3 regions of the Rhizobium sp. SEMIA 4085 genome follow, and region 3 is predicted to be linked to each of the others. Evidence: riboswitches for the same ligand, from Rfam matches in the RefSeq annotation. Region 3 holds a riboswitch; each other region holds the start of a gene.
What was found. Region 3 has a riboswitch for thiamine pyrophosphate ahead of thiC (phosphomethylpyrimidine synthase ThiC). Riboswitches for the same ligand answer to the same signal wherever they lie in the genome.
Positions count from the first base shown of each region.

Region 1 (13,798 bases), on a different contig from region 3:
TATTAAAGCTAAATGATATTAATACTTTAATATACTGATTAATCATTTAGTTTTATATACATAAGCGATAATATTATATTCGCAATCCCAAGGCGAATTCAATTAAAACGTGTTTTTCAATTCGTGGGCGGCTACTCTTTCCCCTCTATCGCGAGTAAACGCCCGGACACTCTCGGAACGTTTAATCGCGCCGCAATTTCCGATTGCTTCTTATTGAGTTTCTCGTTTGAAGACTCACGTTCTCTGGACGTTGTAACACTTATGATGTGTGCGGATATAATGCGCGCTGGCGGCTCAGAGACAACCCTGCGGACTTGGCGGTATCAGCGCATTATAAGTCACGCTTGGCGTGAAAAGAAAGGCGGCCTTCAAGCAGACTTTCACGCTGCAACAGTTGCAGCCAAATGTTATGCCATTCTAGCGGACGCGAGCAAGCGATCGTACCCTTTTTGCAGGAAGTACGCCGCGATAGCGGTTGTCGGAATCCCCACCGCGACAATTAGGATCAATGGATCAAGCTCAATTGCAGCCGAAAGTGCTTCCAAGATCCTGTATACGGGACGGTGCAGAAGATAGGCGAAGAAGCTGGCATAGGCCGCCCGCTCAATCCACATTGTCGCCGTATCCGAAAGGTCGTTAAGCCGCCGGGTGGCTAAGCAAAACGCGGAGACCGAGGCGAGCACAGCCCAAGGCAAAAGGACAATATCTGTCCCATCGATCGGCACAGAAAGCGTGGCGATACAAGCGATTGCGGTCACAAGCACTACCGGCCAGACCGCTTTGGGCGGAGCCGATCCAGACAAAACAATTCCAGCCACGAAGCAGGGGAAGTAGATCATCAAACGATTGTCCAGGCGCTCCCAGAGCCAGTCGACAGCCAGCAATCCCAATAGGATTATGACCGTTACAATCAACAACAACGTCAGCGATCTCCGTTTGATCCAGAGCAGCACTGGTGCACACAGGTAGAAGAGCATAATCATATTGATGAACCATAGCGTAACCGCTGCCGGTTCATCCAACATAGCCACCAGGAAGACGCCTTTAATCAGCGCAAGATGATCTCCGATATTCATCACGAGGAATATCAGGCTAGCTCCAACGAATGGTACGTAAATCCTCCAAAAGCGTCGCCTATAGAAGTCGAAAAGATCGCGGCCGCGGCCTCCTTGTAGGTAGCCAGATAGAAGCACAAAAAGCGCCAAAGCGGCGACCGTCACCATCAAGGTCACGGCGTTCTTGCCTACTTCCCTGATTGGCGAATATCCTATCGGATGCCAGACGCCAACGATCCAAAGGACGCTGACTGCCCTTAAGAGGTCAACGGTCGTGTTGCGCGCTGGTATTGCTGCAACCAGCCCCAAGTCGTTCTGATTGCCGTGTTGCATTATCCAAATTAACCCCCGGCGCACATTAGAAATTCATCGGCGTCGCGGCCCATTGTGTCAAGGTGGCCGAGATATAAATTCGTTGACGTGATTTGATGCTCACTTGGTGAAAGGCCGGACCATGCTGCCGAAGCCGGAAAGCTCTCGTCACACCGGAGTACGAAGCGCAAGAGCTGCAAGATCCGAGCACGACCTGGGATCATTTGGTGTCCGGGTAGCAGTGGCACATCTTTCCTGAGCCGCGTCTTCAATGGAGGATCATAGCTGACCCCTACCGTTGCCTCCAGCCACGGCAGGCTCGCGGCTACGAAGTCAAACAGGGCGCGAACAGGCTGTCCAAAAGACTGCAGCTGAAAGGAAATACCGCGACCCGCCCACTTGCATATTAGCAATCTATAAATAATATGGTCCTGTTCTCTCGGGAACGTTTGTCTGCAGCGGCCTGCGATATACAGAATGTGACCCCATTCGCCAGCACGCTCGGCCTGAATAGGAGCAGATGATGAAGGCCGCGTTTAAGTCTGTTGCCGGATATGCTTTGCGACCATCATTGTGGCCGACCATCCCATCGCTGGTTTCCCGTACGCTGTTTCCCGCTGAAGGTGAGGCAACTGGCCACCTCGCGAAAGCTCGTTGTGCAACAGAGGCAATTGAATGTGATCGCCTTCCTTCTGTCATGTCCGGATTTGTTTGGACCCCGTTCGAGGACGCGCAGCCTGAACTGGCGCGCCTAATAGCTAAGGCCCGAAGTGTCGCCCCCCAATACATTGGGGGTGGGGCCGATATGTCCTTCCTTTATAGCATGGCTGAATCGTTGAACGCCAAGCAAGTTGTTGAAACGGGAGTCGCCCTGGGTGATTCCAGTCTCGCTATTCTTGCGAGCGTTTCCAAACGAAGCGGGGGAAAGCTTATCAGCGTTGATAGACCCTACCTGCGTTTTGGAAGCGAAAAACATGTTGGGGCAGCGGTTCCTCCATACCTTCGCATTTATTGGGAACTTATCCGAGAAGCCGACCGCAGCGGGATAGGCAAGGCACTAGGGCGCTTGTATCCGTTGGATATGTGTCACTACGACAGTGATAAAAGCTATTCAGGAAGAATGTTTGGCTACAGCCGCCTTTGGCAGGCTCTGAGGCCTGGTGGTGTTTTTATCTCCGATGACATTCAAGACAATCTCGCTTTCTTCCATTTCTCAGAAACTGTTCAGCATAAATACTTCGTTGTAAAAAGCAGGAATAAGTATATTGGCGTCATGGTAAAAGGAACCACTGACAGGTGATCTGTTGACGATACCTGGGGACAAATGGACATTCACCTTTACCTGCGAGCACAATAAATGCTCGGCAGCTTGACCGGGCGTTCTTCGTCGATCTTCAAACGAGCTTTACTTTGGTCCCTTACGGAGCGTATCGCGACTGCTCGCAGCAAGAACGGCCGCAGCAAGGCGTTTCTCGTTCCGTCTTTCGCCGAAAATCATAACCAAAACGGTCTTAGCGATTATCTCGGCATCCATTAGGCATGTGCGGTTCTCGATATACCAGATATCCAGATCAACCTTTTCATCGTCAGTGAGCTTGGTGTTCCCATTTACCTGTGCCCAGCCGGTTAGTCCGGGCCTCACTGAACACCGCAAGATCCCGCGCTCGCCAAGGGCATGTATTTTTTCCAACAGTATCGGCCTTGGCCCTATGACGCTCATGTCACCAATGACGATACTCCACAATTCGGGCAGTTCATCCAGCCGGGAACGTCGCAACAGCCCGCCGAATTTTCCAGTGCGTTCGTCGTCGCTCAAGAGCTTCCCATCAGGATCCACAGCGGTGGTCATTGACCGGAACTTCTTCATCCTGAATGGTCGACGCTCTTTGCCAGCTCTCTCCTGGCTGAACATGATGGGAGAACCGAGAACGATTCTTACAGCAATAGCCAAGATGATAAGGACTGGCAGTGCCAATAGTCCTGCGGTAACGGAAAACAGCACATCGAACAGCCGTTTCAACATCGCCAGCCACCTCGAAGCGTCGAAACCGTTACACATGAGGTTCCAACTCATATCCAATACCGGGCTTTCGGGCATTGAAAGACGTCTGACAAATATTGCTTAAAAATAGCAAGCTTGCCAATAAAGAACGACGGAGTTCGCCTCAACCCGATTATGCGGTCTTACGGAGCGATGTTATTTTCTCTTTTAACTGCTGCCTTGCATTGGTTCAGAAAATAATCGTATTTTCGTACTATTACGCCCAAGTCGTACTCTTCTTCGATGCGCCGTCGTGCCGCCCCCGCATATTCAGCATATCGAGCAGTTCCACCGTCAAGAAGAGTTCGTATCGCCGCGGCCAGCGCGTCCGGATCCTGGGAGGGAACTGCCAGGCCGCCGTCGCCGATGATACTTGCAGCGTCACCCACATCAGTCGTAACAACAGGTAGCGCATAGCTCATCGCCTCCGCCAGGACGTTTGGAAAGCCTTCTGTTCTCGAAGACAGCGCGAGAATGTCGATCGATCGATAGAAAGCTGCCATGTCCTCGACTTCGTCCAAGAGCTGGACATTTTCTGGCGCCAAGCCTGCGGACAAGATCATCTGTGAGACGGCTGGATTGCTCCAGGACAGGCCACTTCCCGCAGCCACGAATGTCAGTCCCTCATGCGTTTGAAGAAGGCGAGCCGCGGCCCTGAAGAATGTCGGGTAATCCTTCTGCGGATGGAAGCGCGCTGCAATCCCGATCCGCTTGGCCGATCGAGGTTGAGGGGTCACGGATTGCGGCAGCTCAAAGCCGTTCGGTATGACCACGGCATTGTGCGTTCGATAACCAGCCGCCGCATGCATTTTGAGCGCCCTCGCTGAATTGAAGACGAAACCCGCCGGATGCCAGGATAGCCACTTTGCCAAAGTCACAGCGGCGCGTGAACTCCGGGTCAAAGACGTCCAATCGTCCAACGACTGACGCACGTTCCAGATCACTGCAGTGCTGCGATGTGCCAGCAAGGCCGCGACCGTGCCAACAATCATCGCATGATACATCCAGCACAATATGACGGGTGGCCTCTCCTGCCTGATGAGTTTGGCAAGTTTCAGCGAGGCGTGTGCGAGAGACGTCAATTTTGTGGCTTCGAGCGATACGTACTCCACACGGGGATTGCTCGAAATCTTAAGATTTCGCTCCGAAATCCCCATGAGCGAAACAACCACTATACGCTGGTCGACTGAGGCATGCAGCAGCCGTGCCAGCATTGTCTCAGCGCCCGCATGCGCTGTGAAATTGGTAATGACATGCATGACATCTGCCTTGGCCATAGTGCCCCTCAGCGCGTGGCAAGACGACAGCGCCCGCAAGGCCTCTGGACAGGAATTGCGTGCTCGTGTTTTTATACCTTCTAAAGAGCCTCCCGTGAAGGCAAGCCTTGCTTGATATAACATGACCGAGCCCGTAGCCTCGCTCGGCATAACTCGATGTCGTGGCCCCAGAATGCGGATCGTTCTCGTCGGAGCAGTGGAAGGTTCAAAAGTCGCCCTTGCAGCGCTCGTATCCTCTGAGCGACCGCCAGCGCTTGTCGTAACCCTGCCGCCAACCGCTGCTGATCGTCACTCGGATTTTGCCGATCTCAGTTCAATGGGCCGCGCGAGCGGCATTTCGTTCTTTTATACGACGAATGTGAACTCTGCGGAGACCCTGGCGAAGATTGCCAGTATCGGTCCGGATGTGACCCTAGTCGTCGGATGGTCCCAAATGTGCGGGCGCCCATTTCGCGAGCTTGCAAGCATCGGAACGATCGGCTTTCATCCCGCCGCCCTTCCACGACTAAGGGGGCGGGGGGTAATACCTTGGACCATTCTTCGCTCCGAAAAGACGACGGGATCGACCCTTTTCTGGCTTGATGACGGCGTGGATTCGGGACCGATCCTGCTTCAGCGCCTCTTTGACATAGCCGATAATGATACCGCCCGCAGTCTATACGAAAAGCATCTGCTGAATATTCGAGAAATGGTCCCCCAGGCCGTCAGGATGGTCGAGTCCGGCAACGCGCCAAGGATCCCTCAGGATGATGAAAAGGCCTCTTATTGCGCGAGGCGCCGGCCTGAAGACGGCTTGATTGACTGGCGCCTGCCAGCCGCTGACATCACGCGCTTCATACGTGCGGTCGGAGACCCCTACCCCGGCGCTTTTACCCATTCTGGAAGCGAGAGGATATATATCGATGCAGCCGATCTATTCCCCAACCCGGATCGCTACATAGGCCTTCCGGGACAAATTCAAACGGTCAGCGCCACCGGTTTTCTCGTCATGTGTGGCGACGGCAATTGTGTTGATGTCAGCGCTTGGCGTCCTCAAACATCGCGGCTGCGGACGCATAGCCATTTGCGGTCCGTGTCCTCGCTCAAGGCTTGATCGCAATAAGCATAGTTCAGTCTGGAAAAGCCGTCGCCGCTTCAGACGCCTAAAGGGATACGGGATGACGTCAGCAGCGATCAAGATCCTCGTTTCATCCGCCGGTCGACGGGTCGCTCTCATCGACTGCTTTCGCAGGGCGGCGAAAGAGATCGGCATATCCCTGACGGTGGTGGCATGTGATCTCGATCCAAGAATGAGCCCGGCCTGCCGATGCGCCGATACGAGCTATGCTGTCCCAGCCTGTGACGATCCGGGCTTCGTTTCAGCGCTGCAAGAAATTGTATCGCGTGAAAAAATCGATCTGATCGTTCCAACGATCGATCCCGAACTCCCGGCTCTCGCAGGGGCGATGGACGATTTTGCGGCACTTGGCTGTCGCGTTCATGTCAGCCAACCGGCGGTGGTCGACATCGTTCGCGACAAGCTTGAAACGATGACTGTGCTTGAGGCGGCGGGAGTCCCCGTCCCGCGCACCATCGCACTTGAGCAGTTCGCCGCGACCAGCGAATGGTCTTGGCCGGTATTTGTAAAGCCGCGGTCTGGAAGCGCCAGCCGCGCGATCAGCGTCGCCGGTTCGAGAGATGAGCTGCCCGCCAAGGTCACCGAACCGATGATTGTGCAAGAAAATCTGACCGGCGCGGAATACACGGTCAACGGCTTTGTCGACGTGCGCGGCAGACTACAGACAGCCATTACACATCGTCGCGTTCGTGTCAGAGCCGGCGAGGTCGAAAAAGGCATCACCGAGCGCCAGCCGCGACATTCCCGCATCGCGCATGATATCGTCGCTGCGCTGCCGGGCCTCAGGGGTGCGTTCTGCTTTCAGATTATGGACGACGGCGCTGTCGGCCCCAAAGTGATCGAGATCAACGCACGGTTCGGAGGAGGCTATCCTCTGGCTGATCATGCGGGCGCGCATTTTGCAAAATGGCTGCTCGAGGAAGTCTCGGGCTTACCTGCAAGCTGTCATGACAACTGGCATTCGGGCGTGTTGATGCTGCGTTACGACGAAGCGATCTTCGTGGATGGTGAAGATGTGTGAACCACGAGGTGGTGTTCTAGTCTTCGATCTGGATGACACACTCTATCTCGAAAGCGACTTTGCCAAGAGTGGTTTCGAGGCCGCGTCCGCGTGGCTGGATCGAGAAATGGGCGTTGCGAATTTCGCTGATCATTGCCACGCAATCTTTGCTACGGGCAGACGCTCACGCGTGTTCGACGAAGCGCTCGCCGCTGCAGGCATGGCCGGGGACCGGACGTTGACTGCAAAGCTAATTGAAGTTTACCGGCAACATCATCCACGCATAGCGTTGGCCCCCGATGCTTTGGAATATCTTTGCAATCCTGCGAGGAAGGCGCGCCTGGCCCTCATAACCGACGGCTACGCAGCAACACAAATGGCAAAGGTCAAGGCGCTGGGCCTTGAGGAGATTCTAGACCACATCATTTATACAGATGTCTGGGGCCCAAAGTTTTGGAAACCGCATCCGCGGGCGTTCGAGGCTATCCAAGAATGGTCAGGAGTGCCGTGCGCGGAGCTGGTTTACGTAGCTGACAATCCCGCCAAGGATTTTATCGCTCCGCGGCGTCTGGGATGGAGGACGATCCAGATTGCCCGGATCGGCCGCATCCACATGGCATCCGCCACCAAGCCTGACCAGAGACCCGATGCGGTGATAACCAGTCTACTTGATCTCGACGCGTGCCTCGCGACGCTCCGCACTGCGCCATAATTTACAATCACGACCCCTCCCAAGGGACTACGCTTGCGATCGTTTCACAAAGGCCTGCGCTAGAACGGCAGGAATAAGCAGCGGAACCGGCCAAAAACGTCCATACATATGAGTCATTGCGTTGCCCATAGCCAAAAACGCCGCAACTGTCGCAAAGATGCAGATCGCGAACGGAAGGCCGTTCTTGATGCGACTAGCCGCAAGCGCCGGTCCCAAGAGGCTGATCACCATGACGGCAAAGCCAAGGGCCGCGATGAGGCCCCCCTCCGTCCAAAGAAGCAGGTAGATATTGTGTACGGGCCTCTGTACGGCGCTGCTCACTCGGTACTGATCCGCTCCAATCCCGAGCAAAAGCGTGGAGCCCGTTTGACCGGCCGCCTCCTGTATGAGCTCAAAGCGACGACCAAACGTTCCCGCCTGGCTGATGTCTCCTGTATCGACAGCGGTAAGCACGCGTTTTTGGAAAACGTCCGGCAGATAGTCGCGCAACGGTGTAATCGCGACAAGTGGAATGCAGAGGCAGAGAGCGGCGGCAGGCACAACCGTTCTCCACGTAAGATTGAACAAGAGAAAGATCGCAATGCCTATCCCGCAGCCAATAAGCCCGGTATTAGAGCCAGTCAGAAGAAGACCGTAGGTCATGACTATAAACGCGCAAAGCGCGAGCAACCTGTTTAATTTTCTTAAGGAAACGAGCAGAAGCAGGACCTGAATTGCGAGCGCAATAACGGCGGCGCACGCATTTTCTCTTTCCATCAATCCGTTAAAGCGTCCGCTCCCGGTGACGAACTGCGTATTTGTCTCTCCGAGAACATGAATGAGAAAAATACCGTGTATACAAATTATAAATATCGAAAAGACATAAATCTTTGCGGCCACTAAGAGCTCGTCATAGCTCCTTCCACCAAACAAAAGCAGCACAATAAAGTACGCGTAGAAATACTGCAGGACGACCACGAGTCCCCGTTCCGGCGCGGGGCTTACGATGCTGCTTGCTGTCAATCCCAAAAGCAGCAAGGCAAGCCCAAAACACCAGGCGGCCGTGCTCAGCTTGCCAATTACATCGACGACAATATTCGCATTCGCAACAGCGAGGGAAAAGCAAAGAAAAAAAGACAGATCTGCAAGCGTGAAATAAATGTAGTCACTTCTAAAATAATTCATCGAGCATAGAAATATAGCAGCAAAGAATGCATATAATTCCAAAGATTGCGAAATTGTCGCGACCGAAGGTTGTCCATGCCCCTTTGCACGTTCATCGATTTTATCAGCCGATGTAACGTCATTTAAGCTCATCGCCAACGCCTCCGTCTGTTTAAGGTATTCTAAAACGCAAAAAAGTGAAGTAACTTCCAAGCTTGGAGAGCTTGTCCTTCAATCATCTTCGATCGGAGACCGTACGATGCCGCTGCGAAGTCTGGCGAGATACCGTCCTCTGCGGCGAGTTGCACTACATTTCCTTCGCACTTGGGGAACGCGCGATATTACCGTGCGCCATCATTGGTGGCGCGATGCGCCCATAAGATTAAACCTGTATAGACATCGGGGATATTGGTTCAAAGGGAAGCACCGCGAGAAGCATATCATGAAGACGCTCGCCGAGCTTGCAAAGCCCGGAGATATCGTTGTCGAGCTGGGCGGCCATATCGGCTATCTTTCGGTTCATTTAGCAAAGATTGTTGGCAATGACGGTACTGTTATCGTTTTCGAACCTGGGCCCAACAATTTGCCATATCTTCGAACCAATACAGAGCGCTTTGCGAACATTAAAATCGTTGAGGCCGCGTGTGGAGATCTCGATGGCCCCGTGGAATTCTGGATAGAAGGCCTATCGGGCCAGAACAATTCATTGGACAAAAACTATAAAAATTTTGAACAAAACCGAGAAAATGCGTTCAGCGATGCGCTGATGGAATCCGTCACGGTCGAGATGATGCAGCTTGACACGTTCTTGGAAGAGACGGGCCTTCGTCCGGCGCTGCTGAAGATAGATGTGGAGGGTGCCGAACACCGTGTGCTTCTCGGCAGTTCGCACTGTCTGGCGAATATAAGGCCACTTATAGTGGTGGAAGTTACCGAGAATTTTGACGATGTAGCCAGGATATTTAGCGAAAACGATTACGCAATTCATGATCGCAGTCGCCCCGAGTGGGTGTGCATTCCGGCCGAACGCGCCGGAGCGTCCCAACAAGTATCGCAGCATTGAGGGGTTCGTTCTCGTCATCCCGTCATCGAAGCTTTCAACTCCGCCGCTTGCCGAAATACAAGAGCGGCATGAAAACGTCGTTATTCCCGCCTTCGCTCATAAGGCTCTCAAAGCGCAGATGTTGGTAGCGGGATCTGACGTCAGGCAATACAGCCATGCTTTTTTTAGGGGTGACAGACAGAGATTTGTCTGCAATGAAGACCGCGATGAGAGACAGGGGCGTTCGTTGCAAGACGGGCTGAGAAGTACCCTTCGAACCTGAACCGGATAATGCTGGCGGAGGGAGTCGCTCGGAGCCTTGTTCAGTCCGGCTCCCCGCGCATTTGCCCCGCCGGAAAGGGGCAGATGCCGATACGAAGTTCACCCGGACACTCGCTGCCAGGGGCGCGACGCCGCTGCTCGTGCAATCATCACCGACTACGTCGCGATGAATATCGGGTCTGGATCCATTTCAGGCGTTTCGTTGACGCGCTTGTGCAGCTCGCGACCATGACTGACGCAATCCGAAAGGCACGCGCATGATATGTAACGTTCTTTCCATTGCCGGCTCCGACCCTTCGGGCGGCGCGGGCGTCCAGGCCGATTTGAAAACCTGTTCGGCGCGCGCCACCTATGGCATGGCCGTTTTGACCGCCTTGACGGCTCAGAATACCCAGGGCGTTTCCAGCGTGCATGCAGTTCCCGCTGACTTCGTCGCCGAGCAGATCGGCATGATCTTCGCCGATATCCGCGTCGATGCGGTGAAGATCGGCATGATCGCCAATGCACCGATTGCCGAAGCTGTCGCCAATGCGCTCTTGCCGCACTGCGGCATACCGATCGTGCTCGATCCGGTGATGATTGCCAAAGGAGGTGCTGCCCTCCTAGATGTTGAAGCCATCGATTTTCTCAAGACCCGGCTTTTGCCGCTCGCAACTCTTCTTACCCCCAATCTGCCAGAAGCCGCCGCTCTGCTCGGAGAGCCGGTTGCAGGGACCCGAGATGCAATGGAGCGGCAAGCGGAAAAGCTGCGTGGGCTCGGTCCCTCTGCCGTTCTCGTAAAGGGTGGCCATCTTGGCGGGATGCAAAGCCCTGACGTCCTGGTAAGCGAAAGCGGGATTACCTGGTTTGAAGCGCCACGCGTTCCGACCAAGAACACGCACGGCACCGGCTGCACGCTTTCGAGCGCGCTTGCAGCAGAGCTCGCAAAGGGCGGATCGCTCGAGGCCGCGGTCGCGACAGCCAAAGATTACCTGGCTGCCGCCGTTGCCAAAGCCGGCACGCTCAGCGTCGGTTCGGGCCATGGTCCGGTTCAGCATTTTCATCAGCTCTGGCCATGATGCACGGGTCTGCTTAGGTCTTCACGGCGCCAGCGGTCAGACCGGCGATGATATGCTTTTGGGCCACGAAGAACACGATCACCGTCGGCAGGATGGTAAGCGTGATGAAGGCGAGCACCAGCTGCCATTCGGTGCCATACTCGCCGCGATAGACCATGATGCCGAGCGGCCACGGATATTTCGATTCCGAATTCAGCATGATCAGCGGCAGGATATAACTGTTCCAGCTGCCAACGAAGGAGATGATGCTGATGGTTGCAATGATCGGCCGCGCAAGCGGTAGCGAGATGTACCAGAAGAAGCGCAGATAGCCGCAACCGTCGACAAAGGCCGCCTGGAACAATTCTTCCGGGAGGTTTTTGAAATAATTCCTGAAAAGCAGAATGCTCATGCCGAGGCCGAATGCGACCTGCGGCAGCACCACGCCCCAATAGGTATCGAGAAGACCCAGATCGCGGATGCGGATGAAGAGCGGCAGGATCGCCGTTGCTGCCGGAAACATCAGGCCGAGCAGGAAATAGTTCAGCAGGAACGACGAGCCGAAGAAACGGACATGCGCAAAGGTGAAGGCGGCCATCGACGAGACGATCAGCGTGAGAGAGACCGTGAGCGCTGCAATTACCAACGAATTGAAGATCTGCAGCCAGTATCGCTCCGCGAAGAGGATATCGGTATAGTTCGACCATTGCCACTCTGTAGGGAGCCCAAAGGGATTGGTGCGCAGGTCGCCCAGCGTCTTGAAACCGCCGAGCGCCGTCGTCAGCAACGGTATGAGAACCAGCGCCGCAATCAACGTCAGCGACACGTAGAGATAAACGCGCGTCTGCAGCGGCATGCGAATGGTGGAGCTCGTATCAATCATTGCGCATGAAAATCCTCTTGTAGCCGAAGGCGAGTGACATGCAGATGATGAAGAGGACGACACCGACGGCGCTGCCGAGACCAACCTGCATGCGCATGACCCCGTAGGTGTAAAGGAAAGTCACCATCGTCTGCGTCGAATTCGATGGCCCGCCGCCTGTCAGCGGCATGATCATGTCGAAGAGCTGCAGCGAACCGATGACCGCAAAGAAGATGGAAAGGCGCAGCGTGGATCCAAGCAGTGGCAGTGTCACATAGCGGAACTTCTGCCAGCCTGTCGCCCCGTCGATCTCAGCTGCTTCGAGCACATTTTTGTCGACCGATTGCAGGCCGGCGATGAAGAGCATCATGTGAAAGCCGAAATACTTCCAGACGATAACGGCAAGCACTGCGTAGATGGCGAGATCCTTGTCGGCGAGCACATAGGGGGTCGCGAAACCGAAGAAGTTCGAGATTGCGGCAAAGAGCCCGTAGTCGCCGTCATAGACGAAGCGCCAGATCAGGCCAGCTGCGACATCGGCAAGAACGTAGGGGAGAAAGAAGATCAAGCGGAAGGCGACGACGCCGGGGATACGGTGGGCCAGCATCGTCGACAGCCAGATCGCCAGCGGAACCTGGATGGCGATGGATATCAGAATAATGAGCCCATTATTGACAAGCGCCTGTGTGAAGGCGGCGTTGCGCAAGAGGACTTGGAAGTTGCGGAGCGCGATGAACTCCGTCGGCATGCCGTAGCCGTTCCACTTATAGAGGCTGTACCAGGCCGCCTCGCCCATCGGCATGATGACGAAGAGCGTAAAAAGCAGCAGAGCCGGCGGCAGAAAGAGCAGAAGTACGGCCCAGCGGTCATGCGCGGCCGAACTGCGGTTTCTGGTCGCGCTCCTGACCGGTCTTGCCGCACCGATCGCCGATGAAATGGAAATATTCGCCATTTGTCTTGCCTTCGCATGCGCCTGGTTCGATCCCGGCACCTGTTGAGAAGGCGCCGGGACAAAGGAAGCGGAGGGGTTATTGCTCCAGTTCGAAGGCGTCCTGGATCTGCTGGGCGCCATCCTGCGAACTCATCTGGCCGGAGACGATTTCAACGGAGACGTCATTGACGACACGGCCAACGGCAGCGCCGAGATCCTGATCGAAATAGTTCTGGTGCCAGGTCGAGGCGGCGAGTTGCTTGGCGGATTGAGCCAGAAGCGAATTCGTCACACCATCATCGGCGCCGACGGCCACCGGCAGAAGCATCGCGGCTTTGGCCATGGATCTTTCGTTTTCTGCATTCGTCAGGAAGGCGAGAAAATCGATTGCTTCCTTGGAAGCCTTCTTGGTTACCGCCCAGCCGTTCAAACCACCCAGAGTATCGGTTACCTTACCGGCGCCGCCTTCTACGGCCGGGAAGTTAAAGCGGCCGATGTTTTCCGGCGAAAGTCCCTTTCCGTCACCGGCATTCTTGCGCTGATTGGCTTCGGTATTCTCAAAACCGAGGATCATAGCGGCCTTACCATCGCCGAAGACGCCCAGCGTTTGCGGCCAGGTCGCACCCAGATAGCCAGGCTGGAAGGGTTCAAGCTGCCCGAGTTCGGCAAGATCCTCACCGGCTTTGATGATCGCCGGATCCAAGAAGCCTTCGCCCTCGCCTTTCTTGGCAGCATCGAAGACCTTTTCTCCGCCTTCGCGCATGACGAGATAGCTCCAATAGAAGTGGATCGGCCATTTTTCGCCGCCGCCACCTGCGATCGGCACGATGCCGGCGTCCTTGAGCTTTTTCACGGCTTCGAGAAAGCTGGCCCAGGTCTTGATATCCTCGGCCTTCACGCCAGCCTTTGCAAAGAGCTCCTTATTGTAGAAGAAGCTGACGAGTCCGACCTTGTATGGCATTGCCCAGACCTTGCCGTCAAAGGTCA
Region 1 covers NZ_JABEPH010000076.1:4,740-18,537, reverse strand. The annotation lists gene C9413_RS10585 (acyltransferase) at 408-1,388, opposite strand; gene C9413_RS10580 (class I SAM-dependent methyltransferase) at 1,891-2,667, shown strand; gene C9413_RS10575 (sugar transferase) at 2,773-3,390, opposite strand; gene C9413_RS10570 (glycosyltransferase) at 3,552-4,667, opposite strand; gene C9413_RS10565 (methionyl-tRNA formyltransferase) at 4,858-5,778, shown strand; partial or broken gene C9413_RS34440 (hypothetical protein) at 5,699-6,151, shown strand; gene C9413_RS33210 (ATP-grasp domain-containing protein) at 6,182-6,823, shown strand; gene C9413_RS10555 (HAD family hydrolase) at 6,816-7,514, shown strand; gene C9413_RS10550 (O-antigen ligase family protein) at 7,542-8,810, opposite strand; gene C9413_RS10545 (FkbM family methyltransferase) at 8,917-9,720, shown strand; TPP riboswitch at 9,926-10,022, shown strand; gene thiD (bifunctional hydroxymethylpyrimidine kinase/phosphomethylpyrimidine kinase) at 10,239-11,039, shown strand; gene C9413_RS10535 (carbohydrate ABC transporter permease) at 11,053-11,901, opposite strand; gene C9413_RS10530 (sugar ABC transporter permease) at 11,894-12,832, opposite strand; gene C9413_RS10525 (extracellular solute-binding protein) at 12,909-13,798, opposite strand, start outside.
Region 1: linked by a shared signal. The riboswitch ahead of thiD (bifunctional hydroxymethylpyrimidine kinase/phosphomethylpyrimidine kinase) and the one ahead of thiC (phosphomethylpyrimidine synthase ThiC) in region 3 are both predicted to bind thiamine pyrophosphate.

Region 2 (6,454 bases), on a different contig from region 3:
ATTCAAGGGCAGGATAGAGTAGGTTACGATCTGAGCCTCGGATACCGCCTGAAACTGATGTTTGCGGCATTCTGGGATTCCAAGGTCCGTGGAAAGATTCTGCTACTCGCCTCGATCTTGCTCGCGGTGATCCTGGCGACGGCCTATGGCCAGGTCATTCTGAACCGCTGGAACGCACCGTTCTACGATTCCCTGCAGCGCCGCGACGTCGGCGAATTCTTCCATCAGCTCCAGGTCTTCGCATTGATTGCCGGTTCACTTTTGCTCATGAACGTCGGCCAGGCGTGGCTCAACCAGATGACCGCGCTTTATATGCGCGAAGGTCTGACCCGCGATCTCGTGGATCACTGGCTGAAGCGCAAGCGTGCGCTGCGTCTCGCCTCAACCGGCCTGATCGGGGTCAATCCGGATCAGCGGCTGCATGAAGACGCCCGCAACCTTGCAGAAAGCACAACCGGCCTCACGCTCGGCCTCATCCAGTCGACAATCCTGCTCGTCAGTTTCATCGGCGTTCTCTGGGAGCTTTCGAGCGGCTTCGTCTTCCATTTTCGCACCTACGCCTTTGCCATTCCGGGCTATATGGTCTGGGCCGCGATCTTCTATGCGGCATCCGCCTCGATCCTCAGCCAGATCGTCGGCCGCAAGTTGGTGATCTTGAATGCCGACCGCTTCTCCAAGGAAGCGGAGCTTCGCTTTTCGCTGATGCATGCCAACGAGAATATGCCGGCGATTACCGTGGCCCGCGGCGAGGAAAACGAACGCCGGCGGATCAATGAGGATATCACTTCGGTACTTGCCATCCTGAAGCGGCTGACCATGGCCAGCACTAACCTCACCTGGGTTTCGGCCGGTTACGGCTGGCTGGTCATCGTCGTCCCGATCATCGTCGCGGCTCCCGCCTATTTTTCAGGCAGCCTGACCTTCGGCGAACTGATGATGTCCGTCGGCGCCTTCAACCAGGTGAATACCGCCCTGCGCTGGTATGTTGCCAATTTCACCGCGATCGCCGAGTGGCGCGCCACGCTGATGCGCGTGACCGATTTCCGCCATGCCTTGCACGGCATGGACGAACCCATCAATCCAAAGAATGCGATCACCTACGAGGATAACGCTGATACGCTCACCCTCAAGAATCTCATGATCGCCGCCAAGCTCGGCGAAGAGATCGATCTGTGCGGCGGCTTTGCCGTCGCCGAGACGGATGTCACGATCAGAGCCGGCGAGAAGGTCATGATCAACGGCGACCATAATGTGAACCGCAAGCTCCTGTTCCAGGCGCTTGCAGGCCTCTGGCCCTGCGGCAGCGGCAAGATAGGGCTGCCGCCCGCCGACGGCACGGTTTTCGTTCCAGAAGTGGCCTATGTGCCCGGTGGCACGTTGCGCGAAGCGCTGTCTTTCCCGGAACCGGTGGACACCTACAAGAGCGAGGACGTCGAAGCAGCGCTTCAGAAAGCCGGCCTTAGCCACCTCATTGCGCGTCTCGATACGCGGGCCCGCTGGGATAAGATGCTCGATTCCGACGAGCAGAAGGGGATCGGTTTTGCCCGCTTGCTGCTGGCCCGGCCGCGCTGGATCATCTTCGACGAAGTGCTGGAAGGTCTTGAGCCGGAATCGCAATCAACCCTGATGGCGCTGCTGGCGACGCTATCCGATTCCACCATGATTTATATCGGACGTTCCGAGGCCTACCTCGAAACCTTCAATCCGCGCGAGTTGCATTTGCATCCACTGGCGGCGCAGATCGAGCAGTCGGCCTCCCCGGCAGCAGGAACTGGCACGGCACACGCACCTGCACCGGTCATCTGAACGTCGCAGTACCATCCGTTCGTACCAATGCAAGAGCTGCGCGATCTGACAAAAGGCGGAAGCCTTTCCTCTTCAGGACGGAACCTAGCCCTCCAGCTCTTCGCGCAGCATTTCAAGCTCCAACCATTCTTCTTCCATCTTCGTCAGGCTATCGCGCAGCTTTTCCATCTCCGCCGCAAGCCGGTTGAAGGTGGCAGTATCTTTGCTGAAGAGATCGGGATCGGCCATCTTCTCTTCGCGCCTGGCGATTTCAGCTTCTGCCTTGGCCATTTCCTTGGGCAGGGTTTCGAGCGCGAATTTCTGCTTGTAGGAGAGCTTGCCTTTGCTCTTCGAGGCATCTGCCACAGAAGCAGCCGACTCAGCTTTCGGCTTCTCCGCGGTCTTTTCGATCTTCTTCCGCTCCTCCATTGCGCCCTTGCGCTGGGCAAGCATATCGGAATAACCGCCGGCATATTCGATCCAGCGCCCATCAGGCGCGTCGGGGACGGCGGGCGCAATTGTCGAGGTCACCGTGCGGTCGAGGAAGTCTCGGTCGTGGCTCACGAGGATGACCGTGCCCGGGAAGCCGGCGACGATTTCCTGCAGCAGGTCCAGCGTCTCGAGATCGAGGTCGTTGGTGGGTTCATCGAGGATCAGAAGGTTGGTCGGGCGCGCAAGGATGCGCGCCAGCATCAGCCGCGCGCGCTCGCCGCCTGACAGGTTCCTGATCGGCGTGCGCGCCTGCTCCGGCTGGAAGAGGAACTCCTTCATGTAGCCGGTGACGTGGCGTTGCTCCCCGTTCACCAGCAGGTTCTCGCCGCGCCCGTCGGTCAGGTAGTGCGCGAGCGTATCCTCCAGATTGAGATCTTCGCGCTTCTGGTCGAGCGTTGCAATCTCGAGATTGGTCCCGAGCTTCACCGTGCCGCTGTCCGGCGAAAGCTGTCCCGTCAGCATCTTCAGAATCGTCGTCTTGCCCGCGCCGTTTGGTCCGACCAGACCGATGCAATCGCCGCGATGGACGCGGATGGAGAACGGCGCAACAATTTGACGGTCATCGAAAGTCTTGGCGATCTTTTCCGCTTCGATCACCAGCTTGCCGGATTCCTGCGCATCGGACAGCGCAGCCTGCACGGTCCCCTGCGGCCCCTTGTGGCCACGATGCTGCGAGCGCATGGTCTGCAACTCGCCGAGGCGGCGCATGTTGCGCTTGCGCCGAGCGGTTACGCCATAGCGCAGCCAGTGCTCCTCGCGTTCAATCGCCTTGCCGAGCTTGTGCTGCTCCAGTTCTTCCGCCTCAAGCACCTGATCGCGCCAGGCTTCGAAATTGGCAAAGCCACGATCGAGCCGCCGCGACATTCCCCTGTCGAGCCAGACGGTCGCCGTGGAGACCTTTTCGAGGAAACGGCGGTCGTGGGAGATCATGACCAGCGCGCTGCGGCTTTTCTGGAGTTCGCCTTCAAGCCATTCAATGGTCGGAAGGTCGAGATGGTTCGTCGGCTCATCAAGCAGGAGAATATCCGGTTCAGGCGCCAGCACGCGGGCAAGCGCTACGCGTCGCGCTTCGCCGCCGGAGAGGTTTGTCGGGTCCTCTTCGCCAGTGAGGCCAAGATGCGAGAGGAGGTAGGTCACGCGATAAGGGTCATCGCCCGGCCCAAGACCGGCTTCCGCATAAGCCTGCACCGTCTTGAAACCGGCGAAATCCGGTGCCTGCTCCAAATAGCGCACCGTCGAGGATGGATGGCGGAAAACCTCGCCCGATTGCGATTCAACGATTCCGGCCGCAATCTTCAGAAGGGTCGATTTGCCCGACCCGTTACGGCCGACCAGACAGATCTTATCGCCCGGCTCGACCTGCAAGGCCGCGCCGGCCAAGAGAGGCGTTCCGCCGAAGCTTAGGAAGATATCGTCGAGTTTCAGGATGGGAGGGGCCAAAAATCAGACTCCGGAAAAATCATGGGGGCGGGCAAGGACGATCGCCCGGCCGCTGCCGAGCGTAAAACGAACCTTGCCTTCCGCGATGTTGGAAATGGTACGCGAGGAGCCGAAGGGCAAATGAAAATCGATGAGCGGATACCGGGCATTCTCGATATAAAGACCATGCAGTTCGCTGAATCCGGACACCGAAAAGAGGCTGTTCCTCGGCAAATCGAGCTCAATTTTGCCAGCGAGAAGCGGCACGGCCTCCTCCGTTCCGGAGGTCAACAGAATGTCGAAGCCCTGTTCGGCAAGGCTGACGGCGTAAAGCAGGAGCTGCAGCGCGTGGTCCGAGCGCTCGCCACCGAGCGCACCGGCAAGGACAAGTCGCCGTGCGCCGCGCGCAATCGCATCCGACACAGCGATTTCACCATCCGTTGCGGCCTTGGCGGCAGGGTAGGGCTGTTTCGGGACATGCGGAAATGCGCCCTCCAGATCCGGCGGCGTGGAATCGAAATCCCCGACCCAGAGCTCCGGCACCACGCCAAGCGCTGCTGCATGCCGCATACCGCCGTCGGCGGCGATGAAGCGGCTGCCTGAAACGGCAGAACGCAGGCGCTCGGTCAGGACGAGTTCGCCGCCGAGCAGGATCGTGAAAGTGGATTGGCTCATGGCATTGCCCATAGCGCAAAGCAGGGGCCAAGGGAAAGGGGCTACAGTCAGCGCGCTTCGCCCTTGTCATAAAGCCTTCATGGCGATACATCTGCCGATGCTCTAACGGGGTGCCTGGATGTCCGCAAGGATGCCGGCTGAGAGGCATCGAGCCAACCCGCGGAACCTGATCCGGTTAACACCGGCGGAGGGATTAGACGCGTGACATTCGGCAACGCCCTTTTCCCAATCAAAAGAAACTCAAGGAGGAGGCGCGCCATGTCCGGCCGCACATCGATCATCTCTTCGCTGACCGCAGCATTTTTCGCCGCGACGCTCGGCTTGTCTGCCGCGTACGGCGCTGAAAAGACGCTCACCATATACACTTACGAAAGTTTCACGTCCGAATGGGGACCCGGGCCGAAGGTCAAGGACGCTTTCGAGAAGACATGCGGCTGCACGGTCAATTTCGTCAGCGTCGCCGATGGCGTCGCCCTGCTTTCGCGTTTGAAGCTCGAGGGAGCTTCGACCAAGGCCGACATCGTCCTCGGCATCGACACGAACCTCGTCACCGAAGCCAAGGAGACCGGCCTGTTCGACGCAAGTGGTGTCGATGTCGGCGCGCTGAAGGTGCCGGGCGGCTTCGTGGACGATGTCTTCGTTCCCTACGACTACGGTCACTTCGCGATCATCTACGATACACAAACGATCAAGGACCCGCCTCAGAGCATGAAGGATCTGGTCGAAGGTGATCCTTCGCAGAAGCTCGTCATCGAAGATCCGCGAACCTCGACGCCGGGCCTCGGCCTGCTGCTCTGGGTCAAATCCATTTACGGCGACAAGGCGCCGGAAGCCTGGGGCAAGCTCAAGAACCGCATCCTGACGGTCACGCCCGGCTGGTCCGAGGCCTATGGCCTGTTCACCAAGGGCGAGGCGCCGATGGTGCTGTCTTATACCACATCCCCCGCCTATCACATGGTGACTGAGAATACCGATCGCTACCAGGCCGCAGCCTTCTCGGAAGGCCACTATATCCAAATCGAAGTCGCGGGCCTTTTGAAGAATGCTCCGGACAAGGATCTTGCCCGCGACTTCCTGGAGTTCATGATGACGCCCGGCTTCCAGGATACCATCCCGACGAACAACTGGATGATGCCCGTTTCCGCGACCTCCAAGCCGCTGCCGGATGCCTTTAGCAAGCTCGTCAATCCTGCCAAGACCTTCTTGATGAGCTCCGACGAGGTCGCCAGGAGCCGCAAGGCCTGGATCGACGAGTGGCTTGCGGCGATGAGCATGAACTGATGCTGCAGACCGCAGCCGAACGGCAGCGTGCATTGACTGGCGGGGCGATCAGCCTCGCCGCCGTCACGTTGTTTGTCGGCCTTGCGGCGTTCTCGTTGCTTTTTGCCGGAGGCGGCGCGGCCATCGTCGGCATTCTTTTCGATCCATATATTCTGCGTGTGCTGCGCTTCACGCTGCTGCAGGCGCTCCTTTCGACCGCGCTTTCCATCGCCTTCGCGATTCCGGTCGCACGCGCGCTCGCACGCCAGCCGCATTTTCCAGGACGCATCTGGATCATCCGCCTGATGGCGGTTCCTATGGGGCTGCCGGTTCTGATCGGCGCACTCGGCATGATCGGGATATGGGGCAGGCATGGGCTGTTGAACTGGCTTATGATGAACATCGGGCTTGACGAACCGGTGAGCATCTATGGGTTAACCGGCATCCTTCTCGCCCATGTCTTCTTCAACCTACCGCTTGCCTGCCGCCTGATGCTTGCAGGTCTCGAACGCGTGCCCGCCGAATACTGGCTGATGGCGAGCACCCTCGGCATGCGGCCCCGCTCGGTCTTCCGCTTCATTGAATGGCCGGCGATCCGCCCGCTTATTCCCGGGATAGCCGGATTGGTCTTCATGCTCTGCGCCACCAGCTTCACGTTGGTGCTAACCCTCGGTGGCGGCCCGGCAGCAACCACGATCGAGGTCGCGATCTACCAGTCGCTCCGTTTCGATTTCGACCCCGGCCGCGCAATCGCGTTGTCGCTCCTGCAGATCGCGCTGACGGCGATGATCCTCGGCGCGATGGCACTTTTTCCGCCTGCCGG
Region 2 covers NZ_JABEPH010000091.1:10,988-17,441, forward strand. The annotation lists gene C9413_RS11920 (ABC transporter ATP-binding protein/permease) at 1-1,806, shown strand, start outside; gene C9413_RS11925 (ABC-F family ATP-binding cassette domain-containing protein) at 1,891-3,717, opposite strand; gene C9413_RS11930 (thiamine diphosphokinase) at 3,721-4,371, opposite strand; TPP riboswitch at 4,468-4,581, shown strand; gene thiB (thiamine ABC transporter substrate binding subunit) at 4,630-5,652, shown strand; partial or broken gene C9413_RS11940 (ABC transporter permease subunit) at 5,652-6,454, shown strand, end outside.
Region 2: linked by a shared signal. The riboswitch ahead of thiB (thiamine ABC transporter substrate binding subunit) and the one ahead of thiC (phosphomethylpyrimidine synthase ThiC) in region 3 are both predicted to bind thiamine pyrophosphate.

Region 3 (10,231 bases):
TTCGGTGCATCGGAACGGACCGGATCCTCCTCCAAGCCACGTCCCACCTCGTCCAGCCCCAGAATGAACACGCTTTCATTTTTGTCAACACTGCGGGTTGCGAGCGCTGGAATTTTTCGGTGGACGAAAGCCGTAAAAGGCGGCAGAGTTCGCGTATGCGCCGTGAATCTACTTCATGGTGCTTGACGCTTTACCGTCGTCGAGTGCACGATGAATGAACACGTTTTCAATCCCAACGCCAGATGTCTTTCATGAGTGAACGCAGCGACAGAAAAATGGCCCGTGCGACCGCTGACCTGGTCGCGCGTGAAGCCAATGTTACGCGGGTTGCCGTTTCGCGCGCGTTCAACCCCAATGCATCTTTGAAGCCGGAAAAGCGCGACCGCATTCTGCAGATTGCTCGGGAGTTGAATTATACGCCGGATATGGCGGCGCGCTCGCTCGTCACGAGACGATCGCATCTTGTCGGCATGATCGTCCCCGACGTGTGCAGTCCCTGGGAAAGCCAGGAAATCGATGCATTGACGACGGCCTTGCAAGCGGAGGGTTTTGCCACTTTGCTGTTCAAGGCGAAGGCCGATTTGAGCATGGACCAGACCTTGCTCACCTATATGCGCGGTTTCAATCCGGATTCGGTCATTGCCTTTACGGAGAATGTGGAGCCGGACGTGCTTTGCGGATTTCTCGATCGCGCAGTGCCGATCTACATCATTTATGATGATGCGGAAGAGTTTGGCGGAAAGCCATCTGCCAGCCTCTACGACCGGTTGGTCGTGCGGCAGAAAGAGGGCATCGAGCAGGCCGTTGCGTTGCTGCAGGGTTACGGCGCCCGCCGCATTGCCTATCTTGGCGGAAAGCCGCAATCGCTGGCCAATGCCGAGCGTGAACGCATCATCACGCAGGTGCTTTTAGGGCGCGGCATGCCGCCGCCGATCGTCGTGCCTGGCGACTACACCTACGATACCGCCTATCGCGCGACGGTGGATCTTTTCCGTGTCGGCGATGGAGCCGATGCCATCTTTGCCTCCAACGACGTCGGCGCGTTCGGCGCAATCGATGCGTTGCGTCACGAGCTTTCCTTGTCGGTGCCGGGCGACGTCAAGATCGTCGGCTTCGACGACATCCCGCAATCGCATTGGAAGAGCTACAACCTCACCACCGTCCGGATCGATCTGCCAGATCGGGTTCGGGCGCTTGTCCGGCTGATGCTCAAGCGGCTCAAGACACCCGAGGCCGGACCCTTGATCGAGACGCTGAGCACCCGTCTCGTCGTGCGCGGCACGGTTGGCTGAATGGAAGGTTCATGACGCAAAAGCGTGTGCATCTGGTCTTCAAGACCCATCTCGACATCGGTTTCACCGACCATGCCGAAAAGGTCCGCCGTCAGTATCACGAGCGCTTCATTCCGCAAGCGATCGAGACGGGCCAGCATTTTTACGCTGAAGATCCAGATGATTTGAAGTTCATCTGGACCACCGGCGCCTGGTTGATTTGGGACCATCTGAATTCGTGCCGGCCGCAAGAGGTGGCGAAACTGGAGCAGGCAATCGAACGCGGGCTCATCCGTTGGCATGGCCTGCCGTTCACCACGCATACGGAGTTGATGTCGCCCGACCTCTTCCGGGCCGGTCTTTCCTACTCGCAGGAACTGGATCGGCGCTTCGGCAAGAAGACGATTGCAGCGAAGATGACGGACGTGCCGGGACACACGCTCGGCATGGTGCCACTGCTTGCCGAAGCCGGCATTCGTTTCCTGCATCTCGGCGTCAACACTGCTTCGCCGCCGCCGCAGGTGCCTGATATCTTTCGCTGGCGCGCGCCCGGCGGCGAAGAGATCGTTGTGATGTATCAGCGTTCCTATGGCGAAACATACTTCCCGGACGGTGTTTCCGAGGGTTTGGGCTTTGCGCACACGAGCGACAATATTGGCCCGCAAAGCGTGGCGCAGACAGCCGACGTCTACCGGCAGATGCACCAGCGTAATCCCGATGCGATCATCCGTGCAGCGACGCTCGAGGACTACGGGGCGCTTCTTTGGGAAAATCGCGAACGCTTTCCGCGCATGGAGCTCGAGCTCGGTGATAGCTGGATTCACGGCATTGCCAGCGATCCGCAGAAAACCGCGCAGTTTCTCGCGTTGCAGCGGCTCTATGACCGCTTTGCGGCTGAGGGCTTGAATTCCGCCCGGCTCGCATTCGGCCGCAAGCTTGCGATGGTTGCAGAACATACCTGTGGCGTCGACATCAAATCCTATCTCCGAGATGACCAGGCATGGTCCCGCGAGGATTTCGAAACAGCCCGGGCGAGCGACTTCCGGTTTGCCTATGCGGAAGCCTCCTGGAATGAGCAGCGCTCCTATCTCGATGAAGCCGTACGGCAGCTGGATGGCGCCGATGCCACGGCGGCAAAGGCCGCTCTAACCGAGCTTTCCGCGCCCGTTATGATCTCGGCGGGCGAACGCCAGCAGCGCCTTTCGGCCGGTGGTTGGGCTATTGATGTTGATCCAGTATCCGGCGACATTTGCGCTCTTACGATGCCTACCGGCAAGAAGATTGCCGGTCGCAGCGGATCGCTGATTGCCTATCGCTACGAGAGCTATGACGCCAGCGATGTCGCCCGGCATATGGATACATATCTTACGCATCGTCAGGAATGGGCGATCCTCGATCACGACAAGCCGGGGCTTGCCAGGTCCGGTGCTGCACTGTCGAGAACCTACATGCCTGCCTTGAAGGCCGCTGGTCGAGCAGGGGTGCTGCTTGCGATGCCCGATGAAGCGGTCAGCCGATACGGCGCGCCGGAGTATGTCATGCTGCAATTTTTAACGCGCGGCGATGCTCTTGAGTTTCGGCTGACGATGCATTCAAAAGCGGCCAACCGCATGCCGGAGGCAAGCTTTCTTTCCTTCACGCCTCAAGCAAAGGCCGAATGGAGCTTGCGCAAGATGGGGCTCTGGCACAAAAGCGGCGATATTGCTCGAAGCGGCGGCGCTCAGCTCCAGGCTGTTAGCGGCGTTCGTGGCGATATGAATGGGACTGTGCTGTCCATCGAACCATTCGACACGCCGCTCGTCGCACCGCAAAACTGGGATTTTATGACTTTTTGCAAAGCGTTGCCTGACTTTTCCGACGGCGTGCGCTTCAACCTGCACAACAATAAATGGGGTACGAACTTTCCCATGTGGTGGGAAGGCGACTTTTCGGCGCGCTACCGTCTCAGAGTCACCTAAGGAGCCAGCCTCCTGGTTGCTAACGTTTGCCGCTTTCACGCCGCCCCTTTTTATTCGCCCATCCATCGATCGATTTTCCGTTGCCCGCAGTCAGATACTAATATACTACTTCCGCGAAGGCCTGCGGGAGGGCAATCGGTGCAAGTCAATCGGTATTTCAAACTGCGATTTGACAAAACGCGTGGCCAATGAGCGAAGCACGCAAGAAGCGGTCCTTGGCGGGCGTAACCCAACTTTCCCATCAGCGTGCCGCAGCTCCTCGCGCCGCAACCCTGGTCTACGATGTCTTGCGCGACGACATCCTCTCGCTTCGGCGCAAGCCCATGGACTTGTTGAGCGAGAAGGAGTTGGAGGCGCATTTCGGCGTCAGCCGAACGCCGATCCGCGAGGCGATCTTACGTCTTTCCGACGATGGCCTCGTTGATATCTTTCCCCAGTCCGGCACGTTCGTCTCGCGCATTCCGCGCCGCGCTCTCTATGAAGCCATTCTTGTGCGCAAAGCCCTTGAGATAACCACCGTCGGCCATGCCGTCGACAAGATGACGCCAGCCGGCATCCGCCTGCTCGATCGCAATCTCGACGACCTTGGCGCCTGCCTTCGCAATGGCGACGTGGCGGCATTCCACCGGCTTGATATCGATTTCCACAAACTGATCAGCGATATCGCCGGCTTTTCCGGCATCTGGGCAATTATCGAGCAGGTCAAGGTGCACAGCGACCGTTACCGCCTCCTGACGTTGCCGCAGGATGGCCGTCTCGCCCGCGTCATCGAGGAGCATTCGACCGTCATCGGCTATATGCGCAGGGGCGACAAGAAGGGTGCCGTCGAGGCAATGGACCTCCATCTCGGCAGACTTCTGTACGAGGTCGAAAGGGCCGAAATCTGGGACCCGAATTACTTTATCGAAGATGCGAAGAAATCTTTGGTATGCACTGAAAAGAAAGGAAATTTTCAATGAAAGTCGACGTAAGACATGCTTCCCATCCCGAGGCCGTCCGCGCCTACGACACCGACACACTGCGACGCCACTTTCTTGTCGACACCGTCTTCGAAGGCGGCGAAATCAGGCTTACCTATTCGCATTACGACCGCATGGTGATCGGCGGCGCAATGCCGCTCGGCGCCGCGCTCACGTTGACGGCGCCAAAAGCAATCGGCCAGGAAACCTTCCTTGCCGAACGCGAACTCGGTGCGCTGAACATCGGGGGAGCAGGCCGCGTCCTGGTCGACGGCAAGGCGTACGACAGCGCGAAATACGATTGCCTATATATCGGCAAGGGCGCGGTGGACATCCGCTTCGAAAGTGCTGATGCCGGTAATCCCGCCAAATTCTACCTCGTTTCGACGCCGGCACATCAACCGCATCCCACGGTGCTATTGACGCGCGAACAGGCTCGGCATCTCACGTTTGGCGAAGCGGCAACTGCCAACAGGCGATCAATCTTCCAGTTCATCCATCCCGAGGTCTGCCAGTCCTGCCAGCTCACCATGGGACTGACCGTGCTGGAGCCGGGCAGCATCTGGAACACCATGCCGAGCCACATCCATGACCGTCGCATGGAAGCCTACCTGTACTTCGATCTCGATGCCGATCAGCGCATCTTCCATTTCATGGGCGAACCGCAGGAGACCCGGCACATGCTGGTTGCAAACGAGCAGGCGATCATCTCGCCTCCGTGGTCGATCCATTCAGGTGCTGGCACCAAGAATTACAGCTTCATCTGGGCGATGGCCGGTGACAACAAGAGCTTCACCGACATGGATCAGATCGCGATTGCAGATTTAAGGTAAGTCCAATGGCAAACCCATTTGATCTTTCCGGCCGCGTGGCCATTGTCACCGGCGCCAATACTGGCATAGGGCAGGGCATTGCGATGGCGCTTGCGCAAGCAGGTGCCTCGATTGCCGCCGTCGGCCGCTCGTCCATGGATGAAACCGAGGCGATGGTCACGGAGGCTGGCGCGCGCTTCCACGCCATCAACGCCGATCTTGGCACGATCGCGCCGGTAAAGCGCATCGTCGCCGAAACGCTCTCGGCCTTCGGTGCACTCGACATCCTCGTCAACAATGCCGGTATCATTCGCCGCGCCGATGCGATCGACTTCACCGAGGAAGACTGGGACGCAGTCATCGACACCAATCTCAAAACGGCCTTCTTCCTGGCTCAGGCCGCTGGCCGCCACATGATCGAAAAGGGCAGGGGCAAGATTATCAACATCGCCTCGCTGCTGTCCTTCCAAGGCGGCATCCGCATTCCGTCCTACACGGCCTCCAAGAGCGGCCTTGCCGGTGTCACAAGGCTGCTTGCCTGCGAATGGGCAGCCAAAGGCGTCAACGTCAACGCCATCGCGCCCGGCTACTTTGTCACCAACAACACGACGGCGCTCCGAGAAGATTTGGACCGCAGTACCGCCATTCTGGCACGCATCCCGGCAGGGCGGTGGGGAGTGCCCGCCGAACTCGGCGGTGCGGCGGTGTTTCTCGCCTCATCCGCGTCCGACTACGTCCACGGCACCGTCCTGCCGGTCGACGGCGGGTGGCTGGCACGCTGACTGCAAAGGAGGGTGACGTGAGCCGCTCGTCTTGACACCGGCGACACCCGACCTTAACCTTTGAACATTCACCAGGGGGGTCCCGGCAAGGGGCTGAGATACTGCTGTCGCGCGCAGTGACCCGTTGAACCTGATCCAGTTCATACTGGCGTAGGGACGGTGCGAGCGCTCGAAAGGCTTGGAATTCACGCGTGGAATCCATGCCGGCGTCTTTCCATCATTCCGGCTGAGGACTGGGTCTCCAATCACAACTTGGAGCCTCAAACCATGAATATTGCCGCAAAGACCATTACCCCGACCGTTACCACCGGCCCGTTGCCGGCATCCCGCAAAGTTTACGTTGCGGGAGATATCCATCCCGGCATTCGCGTGCCTATGCGCGAGATCAGCGTTCATCCGACCGCAGGCGAGCCGCCAGTCGCGGTCTATGATTCGTCTGGCCCTTATACGGTCGAGGGGGCCGATATTCGCATCGAAGAAGGCTTGCCTCAGCTTCGGCGCGACTGGGTGCTGGCCCGCGGCGACGTCGAGGCCTATCAGGGTCGCCACGTGCGCCCGGAAGACAATGGTTTTGCCAGCGGTGAGCGGCTGACGCCCGAATTTCCCGGCCAGCGCCAGCCGCTGCGGGCCAAGAATGGCAAGGCCGTCACCCAGCTTGCCTATGCGCGTGCCGGCATCATCACGCCGGAAATGGAATTCATCGCCATCCGCGAAAATCTCGGCCGAAAGGCTCAAGGCGAGGCCATAGTGCGCGACGGCGAAAGCTTCGGTGCCCATATCCCCGACTATGTCACACCGGAATTCGTCCGGCAGGAAGTGGCCGCAGGCCGCGCGATCATCCCCGCCAACATCAATCATCCGGAGGCCGAACCGATGATCATCGGTCGCAACTTCCTGGTGAAAATCAACGCCAATATCGGCAATTCCGCCGTCACTTCGTCGATGGCCGAAGAGGTCGAAAAGATGGTTTGGGCGGCGCGCTGGGGTGCCGATACGGTCATGGACCTTTCGACCGGCCGCAACATCCACAATATCCGCGAATGGATCATCCGCAATTCGCCATTGCCGATCGGTACCGTGCCGCTCTACCAGGCGCTGGAAAAGGTCGAAGGCGTTGCCGAGAACCTGACATGGGAGGTTTATCGTGACACGCTGATCGAACAGGCGGAACAGGGTGTCGACTATTTCACCATCCATGCCGGCGTGCGGCTCCACTATATCCCGCTGACCGTCAACCGGGTGACCGGAATCGTCTCGCGCGGCGGCTCGATCATGGCGAAGTGGTGTCTGCATCACCACCGTGAGAGTTTTCTTTACGAGCATTTCGAGGAGATCTGCGATATCTGCCGCGCCTATGATGTCTCCTTCTCGCTCGGCGACGGCCTGCGGCCGGGCTCGATTGCCGATGCCAATGACGCAGCGCAGTTCGCCGAGCTCGAAACCCTTGGCGAACTGACGAAGATTGCCTGGGAAAAGGACTGCCAAGTGATGATCGAAGGGCCAGGCCATGTTCCGATGCACAAGATCAAGGAAAACATGGACAAGCAGCTTGCCGTCTGCGGCGAGGCGCCCTTCTACACGCTCGGCCCTCTGACGACGGATATCGCACCCGGCTACGACCATATCACCTCAGGCATAGGAGCTGCGATGATTGGTTGGTTCGGGACGGCCATGCTTTGCTATGTCACGCCAAAGGAGCATCTGGGGTTGCCGGATCGCAATGATGTCAAGACCGGGGTGATCACCTACAAAATCGCAGCGCATGCCGCCGACCTCGCCAAGGGACATCCGGCCGCGCGTCTTCGCGACGACGCATTGTCCCGCGCCCGCTTCGAGTTCCGCTGGGAGGATCAGTTCAATCTCTCGCTAGACCCGGAAACAGCCCGCAGCTTCCATGACGAAACGCTGCCGAAAGAGGCGCACAAGGTCGCGCATTTCTGCTCGATGTGCGGCCCGAAATTCTGCTCCATGCGGATTTCGCACGACATTCGCGCCGAGGCGCAGAAGGAGGGCCTGGATGCGATGGCAGCAAAATTCCGAGAGGGCGGGGATCTCTACGTTCCAATCGAAGCACTTCAGCATTCGGGCGACTGAGATGCGCGTGCTTGTCAAAGGGGCCGGCGTTGCCGGCCTCTCGGTTGCCCATGCGCTTCAAGCCCGCGGTGCTGATGTGACGGTCGTGGATCCGAATGAGGGTTTCAGGGGTGCCGCATCCTGGTTTGCCGGCGGAATGCTGGCGCCTTGGTGCGAGCGGGAAAGTGCTGACGAAGCAGTGCTCTTACAGGGCCTCGACGCCGCCGACCGGTGGGAGGCGATGGTGCCGGGAGAAGTGCGACGCAATGGTACGCTCGTGGTCGCGCCGGCCCGCGATCTTGGTGAACTGCAACGCTTCGCCAGCCGCACGACCGGTTGTGAATGGCTCGATGGGAAGGCCATTGCCGGGCTGGAACCCGCCCTTGCCGGGCGCTTCCGGCAAGGCCTGTTCTTTCCTCGCGAAGCCCATCTTGATCCCCGCCGGGCGCTCGCAAGGCTGCGGGAGAGGCTTGCAACGCAGGGCGTGTCCTTCGTTCGAGATGCCGACGAGGTCAGCTTCGACGACTATGTCGACTGCACTGGTGCGGCGCAGATTGGCAAGGCCGGCGGACTTCGCGGTGTTCGCGGCGAGATGCTCTATCTCAAGACCCGGGAGGTGGACCTTTCCCGCCCGGTTCGCCTGCTGCATCCGCGCATCCCGCTCTACATCGTCCCTCGCAGCGACGGGCTTTTCATGGTCGGTGCCACGATGATCGAAACCGATTTCGACGGGCCGATTTCGGCACGCTCGTTGATGGAACTGCTGAACGCCGCCTACGCGCTTCATCCGGCCTTTGCAGACGCAACCGTCGTCGAGACCGGCGCCGGAATCCGCCCCGCCTTCGCCGATAACTTTCCCCGCGCCGTCCGCGACGCGAACACAGTATTCGTCAACGGCTTGTATCGTCACGGTTTTTTGCTGGCACCGGCAATGGCGGCCGAAGCTGTGGAGCTTGTATTCGGCAAACCCCAACAAGTAGGCCAACAAGAAGGGATGTTTTCATGAGACTGATCATCAATGGCGAGGCTCAGAATATCTGTGCCAAGACGCTTTCCGAGCTGCTGAGCCTGATGGAGTACGAAGGCGAGTGGCTCGCAACCGCCGTCAACGGCGAGCTCGTCCACCGGGAGGAGCGGGCGGGCCATACGCTTGACGAGAATGACCGGATAGAAATTCTGACCCCGATGCAGGGAGGTTGAGCCATGCTGAACCTTTATGGAGCCGAAATTGCGTCCCGCCTTCTTCTCGGAACGGCTCGCTATCCCTCACCGGCAATCTTGACTGAAGCCGTCCAGCGATCGCAGACCGCTATCGTCACCGTCTCTTTGCGGCGTGAAACCGCCGGCGGCCGGAACGGTGGTGGGTTTTTCGACATGATCCGGGCGCTCGGCGTACGTGTGCTGCCCAATACGGCCGGCTGCCATGGCGTCTCCGAAGCCGTGCTGACGGCGAAGATGGCGCGCGAGGTGTTTCAGACCAACTGGATCAAGCTGGAGGTGATCGGCAATCACGATACGCTGCAGCCCGATGTCTTTGGGCTGGTCGAAGCCGCGCGTATCCTCTCGGGTGAGGGCTTCGAAGTCTTTCCTTACACGACCGATGATCTTGTGGTGGCGGAACGCTTGCTGGAAGCGGGGTGCAAGGTTTTGATGCCCTGGTGCGCGCCGATCGGCAGTGCCGCCGGGCCGCTCAATCTCTCTGCCCTTCGAGCGATACGCGGGCATTTTCCCGAGGTGCCGCTGATCGTCGACGCCGGCATCGGCAGGCCCTCGCATGCAGCAACCGTCATGGAACTCGGCTTTGATGCGGTTCTTCTCAACACCGCTGTGGCGGGCGCCGGCGATCCTGTCTCCATGGCCGAGGCTTTTGCCAGGGCAATCGAGGCGGGCCATCAGGCATTCGGTGCCGGTATGTTGGAGCCGCGCGAGATGGCCGTGCCCTCGACGCCGGTCATCGGAACGGCGGTCTTTGCATGAGGCTCGATCCATTCTATCTGATTGTCGACAGCGCAGAGTGGATCGCCCGCTTGGTCCCGCTCGGCGTCAAGCTGGTTCAACTCCGCATCAAGGACCGGACCGAGGCAGAAATCCGTGCTGATATCCGCAACGCAAAGTCGATCTGCTCCGCGAATGGATGCCAGCTGATCATCAACGACTATTGGCAACTGGCGATCGAGGAGGGATGCGATTTCCTCCATCTGGGACAGGAGGATCTGGCCGGAGCCGATCTTTCCGCGATTCGTGAAGCCGGTCTGAAGCTCGGGCTCTCGACGCATGACGGAGCCGAGCTGGAGACAGCGCTCTCCGCAAGGCCGGACTATGTCGCGCTCGGCCCAATCTATGCGACGATCCTGAAGCAGATGAAATGGGCGCCGC
Region 3 covers NZ_JABEPH010000082.1:7,371-17,601, reverse strand. The annotation lists gene C9413_RS11155 (LacI family DNA-binding transcriptional regulator) at 252-1,292, shown strand; gene C9413_RS11150 (DUF5054 domain-containing protein) at 1,304-3,229, shown strand; gene C9413_RS11145 (GntR family transcriptional regulator) at 3,418-4,188, shown strand; gene kduI (5-dehydro-4-deoxy-D-glucuronate isomerase) at 4,185-5,021, shown strand; gene kduD (2-dehydro-3-deoxy-D-gluconate 5-dehydrogenase KduD) at 5,027-5,782, shown strand; TPP riboswitch at 5,846-5,957, shown strand; gene thiC (phosphomethylpyrimidine synthase ThiC) at 6,050-7,876, shown strand; gene thiO (glycine oxidase ThiO) at 7,878-8,861, shown strand; gene thiS (sulfur carrier protein ThiS) at 8,858-9,055, shown strand; gene C9413_RS11115 (thiazole synthase) at 9,059-9,832, shown strand; gene C9413_RS11110 (thiamine phosphate synthase) at 9,829-10,231, shown strand, end outside.